DNA from 4 places in the Herbaspirillum sp. WGmk3 genome. Region 3 is predicted to be linked to each of the others. Evidence: predicted binding sites of a transcription regulator. Region 3 holds the regulator's gene; each other region holds the start of a gene.
What was found. Region 3 encodes sigma-54, which starts transcription at its own class of promoters, with help from an activator protein. Its sites were predicted from a motif close to TGGCANGNAANCTGCTTT; they were not measured.
Positions count from the first base shown of each region.

Region 1: a site for sigma-54 is predicted at 918-935, ahead of MKD49_RS20735 (ammonium transporter). Genes of this name have one in related genera too.
Region 2: a site for sigma-54 is predicted at 922-939, ahead of MKD49_RS05705 (acetyl-CoA acetyltransferase). Genes of this name have one in related genera too.
Region 4: a site for sigma-54 is predicted at 853-870, ahead of MKD49_RS13255 (outer envelope protein). Genes of this name have one in related genera too.

Region 1 is NZ_JAKYWT010000005.1:483,543-485,733, reverse strand. It holds gene MKD49_RS20740 (alkaline phosphatase) at 1-630, opposite strand, end outside; gene MKD49_RS20735 (ammonium transporter) at 985-2,187, shown strand.
Region 2 is NZ_JAKYWT010000001.1:1,309,425-1,311,615, forward strand. It holds gene MKD49_RS05700 (TRAP transporter substrate-binding protein) at 1-253, opposite strand, end outside; gene MKD49_RS05705 (acetyl-CoA acetyltransferase) at 1,008-2,189, shown strand.
Region 3 is NZ_JAKYWT010000008.1:19,114-21,304, forward strand. It holds gene MKD49_RS24230 (RNA polymerase factor sigma-54) at 62-1,552, opposite strand; gene lptB (LPS export ABC transporter ATP-binding protein) at 1,684-2,191, opposite strand, start outside.
Region 4 is NZ_JAKYWT010000003.1:284,312-286,502, reverse strand. It holds gene MKD49_RS13260 (ABC transporter substrate-binding protein) at 1-341, opposite strand, end outside; gene MKD49_RS13255 (outer envelope protein) at 1,057-1,881, shown strand; gene MKD49_RS13250 (urate hydroxylase PuuD) at 2,153-2,191, shown strand, end outside.

The DNA.
Region 1 (2,191 bases), on a different contig from region 3:
GGCCTGGATGGGACCATCGGCATAGATCTGGTCGCCCGAGTGGATGAAGAAATCCGGACGGAAGCGGCGCATGCTTTCATATACGCGATAACCGCCCCACTGTTCGTTGATACCCCAGCCCTGGCCCGCTTCGTCGCCCGAGAAGGCGAAGGTGATGTCGCGCGCCTGGGCAGGCGTGGTGGCGGGCAGCATGAGGCTGCCGGTCAGCGGTTCGCTCAGTGCGGACTCATGCACCAGATCCTGGAAGCGCACGCGGTAGTAGACACGCTGGCCGCCAGGCAGCCCGCGCAGGTCGACGCGGGCAGTGTAGTCCTCGCGCGCCAGTGCGGTGGGACCGGCGATGCGCACCGGGTTGCTGAAATCCTCGCGGGTGGAATACTCGACCAGCATGCGCGCATTGCGGTCGGCGCGCGCCCAGATCATGGCGCTGTCGCGGGTGACATCGCCGCTCATGATGCCGCCGGGGAATTGCGGGCGCAGGCGCTCGGAGGTGACGATGGCGGGGGCGGCGGGCGTGGCGGCGAGTACGGCAGGGCTGGCGATCACTGCGGCGCTGCCGACTGCGGTGGCGGCCGTGTCGCGCAGGAAGCGGCGACGGCGATGATCGGCGGGCGAATTCTGGTCGGGCATGGCAACTCCTGTGAGGGTGGTAAAGCAAAGAGGGAGTTGCAATTTAGCAATCTAGTATGACCGTTCCATGAAAGGCGCGTGACCGAGCCTGACCGGAGTGGCCCAATCCGCAAAATGACGTGATTTACATGAAAATGACGAGGCTTTTCATGTCTGCACCAAAATGCGGCTGACTGGTTTCCCGCCCACCACAAACGCACAGTATTCATGCAAGGCTCAAGCTACCCTTGCACAGACGCACCAATAAAATCCTTTCAAATCAATCCTCTGCAAGATTCTCCCCAAAATGGAACGGAAATTGCTTTAGTCGTGGCTTTCTAGCATTTCCTTGCACACTTTTTGGGAGATTTTCTGGTGGACGATCACAAAAACGGCGCAGACGCCCTCTTCATTTTGCTGGGGGCGATCATGATCCTGGCCATGCATGCCGGCTTTGCCTTCCTGGAACTGGGGACGGTGCGCAAGAAGAACCAGGTCAATGCCTTGGTGAAAATTCTGGCCGACTTCGCGGTGTCGACCATCGTCTATTTCTTCATCGGCTATTACGTGGCTTACGGCGTGAGCTTCTTTGCCGGTGCCGAAACGCTGGCCGAGCGCAGCGGTTTCGAGCTGGTGAAATTCTTCTTTTTGCTGACCTTCGCGGCGGCCATCCCGGCGATCATCTCGGGCGGCATTGCCGAGCGTTCCAAATTCAATCCGCAGCTGATCGCCACGGCGGTGCTGGTGGGACTGGTCTATCCCTTCTTCGAAGGTATCGCGTGGAACCAGCACCTGGGCGTGCAAGCCTGGCTGGCGGCCACCTTCGGCGCGGAGTTCCATGACTTCGCCGGTTCCATCGTGGTCCACGCGGTGGGTGGCTGGATCGCGCTGCCTGCGGTCCTGCTGCTGGGCGCACGCCGTGGCCGCTACAGCAAGGAAGGCGCGGTGGCGGCGCATCCGCCGTCCAACATTCCTTTCCTGGCCCTGGGTGCGTGGATCCTGACGGTGGGCTGGTTCGGCTTCAACGTGATGAGCGCACAGACCTTGGACAAGATGAATGGGCTGGTCGCCATGAATTCGCTCATGGCCATGGCCGGCGGCACGCTGGTGGCGCTGCTGATGGGCCGCAACGATCCCGGCTTCGCCTACAACGGCCCGCTGGCCGGCCTGGTGGCGGTGTGCGCTGGCTCGGACCTGATGCATCCGCTGGGTGCACTGGTTACCGGCGGCATTGCGGGGGCGATTTTCGTGTGGATGTTCACCCGCACCCAGAACAAGTGGAAGATCGACGATGTGCTGGGCGTGTGGCCGCTGCATGGCTTGTGCGGACTGTGGGGCGGACTGGCGGCGGGCATCTTCGGCTTGCAGGCGCTGGGCGGACGCGGTGGCGTGTCGTTCATGTCGCAGCTCATCGGCAGCATCATGGGAATCGCCATTGCGGCAGCGGGCGGATGGATCGTCTATGGCTTGCTGAAGAAGGCGGTCGGGATACGGCTGGATCCGGAGCAGGAATTTGAAGGGGCGGATCTGGCCATTCACAAGATTTCTTCTACGGCGGAGAGGGAGACCAGTTGGTAAGGCA
Region 2 (2,191 bases), on a different contig from region 3:
TATCGGTGCCCAGCTGGTTGTTGGGATAGAGCTGCAGTTCGATGCGGCCCTTGGATTGTTCCGCGATGGCCGCGGCCATTTCCTTGGCGCGCGCATTCATCGGGTGTGTCACCGGCAGATTGTTGGCGTACTTGAAGGTGAACTCGGCCGCATGCGCGGAGGTCGGTACCAGGCCGGTAGCGGCGGCAGCCGAGGCCACCGAAGCCGTCTTCAGAAAATGGCGGCGCGTGATCTTGCCAGTGGATTGTTCCATCTGCTTGTCTCCTGTCTGTCTGTTTGTAATTTTGAAAATCGCTGAATCCGGCGCTACCAGGGGTGCTGGATCGGGCGTGCAGCTCCCTGTTCCGGGTGGTCAACACTGCCTGTGCCTCGACAGAGCAAATTGGATGCCAAGCCTCCGGTCTTCCCTTGTCGGCATGGCGCTCCCCCTCTCCCTCAACGGCACTGCGCCTGTATTCTCTGCGATAAGGGCGGGCCTGTACAAGCGCGCAATCATCGCCGCCGCCATTTATTTGCGCGCAGCGTGACTGCGACACCTGTCGCAGAAGTGTCGCTGCACTGTCGCAGGCGTCGACACCTGTTCATGCTGCTCACCGGCAATAGTGCTGCCTGCTGGCTGCTGCAGCGCAATGATTTACGTTAACGTAAAGTACGTGATATCTTCATGCGGTCGGCGGGCACTGCCCTGTTCCGTTGGATTTTTCCTGCATGTCGGGAATGAGCGGGCGGCCTGCCGGACACATCAGCACGCATCAACATCAACAACAAAGCGAGACCCGGCGCGGCTTTGCGCCGGCACTCTCAGGAGACGGGCAAGATGCAGGCCGGCACCTGGCGCGATGTGCCATCACCGGCTGCGCGATGCCGAGGCAAGGGACCTTCGACACCGGCTGCATGCGGTGGTGCGAGCGGTCCTGCGCGTGGCACCGATTTTGCATATTGCCCCTGTGTGTAACGGAGCGACCCCGCTCCATTGACCCCGTGACTACGGACACAAGGACAACCCCATGACTGTTTCTGCATCCTCACCCTGCATCACCGGCTGGAACCATTCGCAGTTCGGCAAGCTCGACGGCATCGATCCGGAAGTGCTGATCGGCCAGGTCGCCAAGGCCGCCATCGAACACGCAGGACTGCAACCGGAAGACATCGACTCGGTGCACTTCGGCACCTTCAATGCCGGTTTCCTGTATCAGGATTTCCCTTCTTCGCTGGTCCTGAACACGCTGCCGCAGCTGCGCTTCAAACCCGCCACGCGCCTGGAGAATGCCTGCGCCACCGGTTCGGCGGCGATCCATTCGGGCCTGCAGGCGATCAAGGCCGGCGAATCGAAACACGTGCTGGTGATCGGCTTCGAGAAGATGACCGAGCTGGCTACCGCGCAAGTGGGCGAGGTGCTGCTCAAGGCCTGCTACGCCAAGGAAGAAGCGGGCATTCCGGGTGGCTTTGCCGGGGTCTTTGGCAAGATCGCGCAGAGCTACTTCGATCGCTTCGGCGACCAGTCCGATGCGCTGGCGATGATCGCGGCCAAGAATCACAAGAACGGCATGGTCAATCCCTATGCGCACATGCGCAAGGATTTCGGTTTCGATTTCTGCCGCACGGTCTCCGACAAGAATCCGTATGTGGCCGGTCCGCTCAAGCGCACCGACTGCTCGCTCATTTCCGATGGTGCAGCTGCCCTCGTCATCAGCGCTGCCGATGTGGCCAAGTCCATGCCGCGCGCGGTGCAGTTCCGCGCGGCGGTCCACGTCAATGATTTCCTGCCGCTGTCGCGCCGCGATCCGACCCGCTTCGAAGCGGCCGAGCTGGCCTGGAAGAAGGCGCTGGGCGCAGCCAGCCTGAGCCTCGATGATCTGTCGCTGGTCGAGACGCACGACTGCTTCACCGTGGCCGAACTGCTGGAATACGAAGCCATGGGCCTGGCCCCGCACGGCCAGGGCGCACGCGTGATTGCCGAAGGCATCACCGCCAAGGATGGCAAGCTGCCGGTCAATCCGTCGGGCGGGCTGAAGTCCAAGGGCCATCCGGTCGGTGCCACCGGTGTCTCGATGCACGTGATGGCGGCCATGCAGGCATCCCATGATGCGGGCGACATGCAGATCGCCAATGCGCGCTATGCCGGCGTGTTCAACATGGGCGGCGCAGCGGTGGCCAACTATGTGAGCATTCTGGAGCGTGTGAACTAAAA
Region 3 (2,191 bases):
GGCATCAGTCGGATGCTTGCCTGAACACAGCAACGGTACTGCAGAAAAACTGAGGAAAAACTCAGAGGGACTTGCGGAGATTGACCGGCGGAATCTTCAACACTTCGCGGTATTTGGCGACTGTGCGTCGCGCGACCACCATGCCTTGTTCTGCCAGCATATCCGCAATCTTGCTATCGGATAATGGGGTCTGCGGGTTCTCGGCTCCTATCAACTGTTTGATCAGCGCCCGTATCGCGGTGGAGGAAGCTTCACCTCCGGTTTCAGTCGCGACATGGCTACCGAAGAAGTATTTCAACTCAAACATTCCATGCGGAGTGAGCATGTATTTCTGAGTCGTCACGCGAGAGATGGTGCTCTCGTGTAGACCCAGTGTATCAGCAATTTCACGCAGCACAAGGGGGCGCATGGCCACTGCCCCATGTGAAAAGAAGTTTCTTTGACGTTCCACAATAGCCTGCGCGACGCGCAAAATTGTATCGAAACGTTGCCGCATGTTCTTGATGAGCCACTTGGCTTCCTGCAACTGCGACGACAGCGAACCTTCTCCCTTGGCTTGCTTCAATGCACTGGCATACATCGCATTGACGCGCAGCTTGGGCATGACCTCATGGTTGAGCATGACCTGCCAGCCGTTCTTTGTCTGCTTGACAATCACGTCCGGCACCACATAGTCCGAGGCATCACGCGCGAATTCCGCACCCGGATGCGGACGGCACTGGCGGATCACGGCCTGCGCTTCGCGCAGGTCTTCGTCATCGCAATCCAGGGCCTTCTTGATCTTGTTGAAATCGCGCTGGGCAAACAGCGGCAGGTAATCCTCCACGATCCTCAGCGCCAGCTTGCGCGTGACAAAGGGGATCTTGGGCAGGCGGCGGATCTGCAGGGCCAGGCATTCGCCGGCACTGCGCGCACCGACACCCGCCGGGTCCAGGCTCTGCAGCAGCTTGAGCGAAATCGACAGCTCTTCCATGTCGATGCCCAGCTCTTCGGGCAGGCGTGCGTGGATGTCTTCCAGCGGCTCTTCCAGATAGCCGCTCTCGTCCAGCGCATCGGTGAGCAGTTCCAGCAGCGCACGATCACGCAGGGTGCGTGCGGTCACGCGGATCTGTTCCAGCAGGTGTTCGCGCAGGGTCAGTTCGTGCGCTTCGAGTTGCGGACGGGCATCGTCATCGTCTGGCGACTTGCCGCTGCGCGCGACGTCGTCGAAGCTCCAGTCGGCATCCCCCGTGACACCGGCTTCCGGCGTGTTGTCCTGGTAGTCGAAGCTGGAATCGCCATCGCTGGCGGCCGGGGCCGCTTCGCCGCTGCCTTCGTGACTGGTTTCGGCAACGCCGCTGGAGGGCGAATTGGAGACCGCGCCATCGGCCAGCAGACGTACCGAATTGTCGAGCGCGTCGTCGAGGCGTTCCAGCAGGGGATTGTCGGAGAGGATCTGTTCCAGTTCCTGGTGCAGTTCCAGCGTCGACAGTTGCAACAGTCTGATCGACTGCTGCAGTTGCGGCGTCAATGCGAGGTGCTGCGAGGTACGTAACTGGAGCGACTGTTTCATCTGTCTTTCTGAAAGCGGCGTGGCCCGCTGGTTGCTCTGCCGGTCGTTGCGTATTGCGTATTGCTTGTTGCGTATTACGTGATGTGCACTCTGTATTTCTTCAAGCGTATCGGGCAAGCCGACTGCACCGCTTACATGCGGAAATGCTCGCCCAGATACACGCGGCGCACCGACTCGTTGGCGATGATCTCTTCCGGATTGCCGCTGGCCAGCACCGTGCCCTGGTTGATGATGTAGGCGCGATCACAGATGCCCAGCGTTTCGCGCACGTTGTGGTCGGTGATCAGCACGCCGATGCCGCGTTCCTTCAGGAAGCGCACGATGCGCTGGATCTCGATCACGGCAATCGGGTCGATACCGGCGAACGGTTCATCCAGCAGCACGAAGCGCGGATCGGTGGCCAGTGCGCGGGCGATCTCGACGCGCCGGCGTTCACCGCCCGAGAGCGACAGCGCCTGGCTTTCGCGCAGCTTCTCGATCTGCAGTTCGTGCAGCAGGTTGTTGAGGCGGCCTTCGATTTCATCGCGCGAGAGCGGCTTGCCCTCTTCCTGGCGCAGTTCCAGCACGGCGCGGATATTGTCTTCCACCGTCAGCTTGCGGAATACCGAGGCTTCCTGCGGCAGGTAGGACAAGCCCATG
Region 4 (2,191 bases), on a different contig from region 3:
TAGACCATCATCACGGCCACCGGCTTGCCCGGGGCATCGGGATTGTTGGCGGTGAATTCCATCAGGGCGGCCATGTCGGCAAAGCCCATGTCATAGGTGCCGGAGGCCACGCGGTTGACCGCATTGCCGGAGCCGTTGCCGGCGTCGATGGTGACATCCAGCTTTTCCTGTGCGAAGTAGCCCTTGGACTTGGCCACCAGGAACAGGGCGGCCGGTCCTTCGAAACGCCAGTCCAGCTGGAACTTGACCTTGGTTTCCTGTGCCAGCGCCAGCGAGGAGCTGGCGGCCAGTACCAGGCCGAGAACGGTGGTGCCGAGTTTGAAGAGCTTGCTGGAATGCACGGTGGACTTCCTTCCTTGTTCGTTTGAATGTCAGATCCCGGAGCTTCAATAGCATTTAATGTGCCAAGCCTCCTGCGGTTCGCGTCTGCTCCGCTTTGTCGGCCTTGACGGGCGTCACGCCGTCGGCAAGGGGTGGTGCCGATGATCGACAGCTGCTTTTCGTTTTGTCGACAATCAAAAAATTCATTTGCGACAATTTGGTGCTTGTCTGCACCTAAGTAGAAAAAAATGCACTAAAAAAAATTGGCTTACAGCGCTGTAAGGCAGACGGCATGCGCCTCCTGGGCATTTTTGTCGGATCGCACATCGTTGCCACGATTGTCGACAATGCGAGTCACCATGCAACCAAGTCCTGGAAGAGGGCTTGGGAAAGTGCCGGGACTCGGCTAGGATTGCGCCCCGGCGCGCGGGGCGCATCGCTCGATGCAGCGATGTGCGGCTCGCGTTGCGGGCAATCGATCAGGCACTTCGGAGGCAGGCGATCGCAGGCGCACAGGGCCAGCTTGGGGGCTGGCACGGGCTTTGCGTAAACGCTCCGGTCGGTGTGGGTGTCGGCCAGATGGTCAGCCATTTGCCAGACCTGATTTGACGAGGGCAAGCACACGAGGGGTGCGGATTCCATGCCGTGACGGGGAGAGTGCAGGGCGTCACGATATGCGAACCGGGCTCCGGTTCAATCGCCATTTTTTTAGACAAGCAACACAGGGAGAAACTTATGAAGAAGGGTATCAAGGGGAAGTACTGGATGATGGCAGCCGTGGTCGCGTCGGCGGCCGGCAGCATGTCGGCGCAGGCGGCTGACTGGTCGGACAATTCGATCGGCTACCGTTACGGCACGAAGTTTGCCGAGCCCTTCAATTCGCAGGACATCACCAAGAACATCATCAACTTCCAGCACGCCAGCGGTTACAAGTACGGCACCAACTTCCTGAACGTGGACCTGCTGATGTCGGACAGCAAGGATGACAATGCGCAGGAAGCCTACATCGTCTACCGCAATACCCTGGACATCGGCAAGATCAGCGGCAAGGACCTGTCCTTCGGCCCGGCACGCGGTGTCGGCCTGACGCTGGGCTTTGACTGGAACACCAAGAATGACAAGAGCTACGCTTCCAAGAAGCGCATGTGGGTGGTCGGTCCGACCCTGATGCTGGACGTGCCGGGCTTCCTGAACGTGAGCGTGCTGGCGCTGTTCGAGAGCAACCAGCCGATCGGTGTGTCGAGCCGTTACAGCTACGACACGCACCCGATGCTGAACCTGGCCTGGGGCATCCCGCTGGGTTCGACCGGGCTGGCATTCGAAGGCTACATGAACTACATCGCGTCCAAGGGCAAGAACGAGTTCGGTGGTCCGACTGCGCCCGAGCTGAACTTCGACGGCCAGATCATGTATGACCTCGGTACCACGATGGGCATGGGCAAGAACACCTTCCGCGTGGGTCTGGAGTATCAATACTGGCGCAACAAGTTCGGCAACCCGAGCAACGTGGCGGGTTCGCTGGCAAAGACCCCGATGGTGCGCGCCGAGTATCACTTCTAAGCGTCCGGTCGATCCGGCTGCTTGCAGCATCAAGGCGATGCCGGGTCTTCGGATCCGGCATTTTTATTGGGTGCTCGCCCCTGGGCGGGAATTGGCTACACTGTGGCTGGCCGGTGGCGCCCCGGGCGCTATGTTGTTTGCCATATGTTGGCTATAGGTTTTCAGGCATGAGGTATCGGCCGGGCTGATATCTAATTGCTGGGTTTTGAACAGGATGGGGGTTTGCGTGTTGCGGCCTTCGTCATCAACAGGGATTTGAGAGCGGAGCATCATGGAAGCATACCTACTTGACTGGCTGAACCTGCTGCTG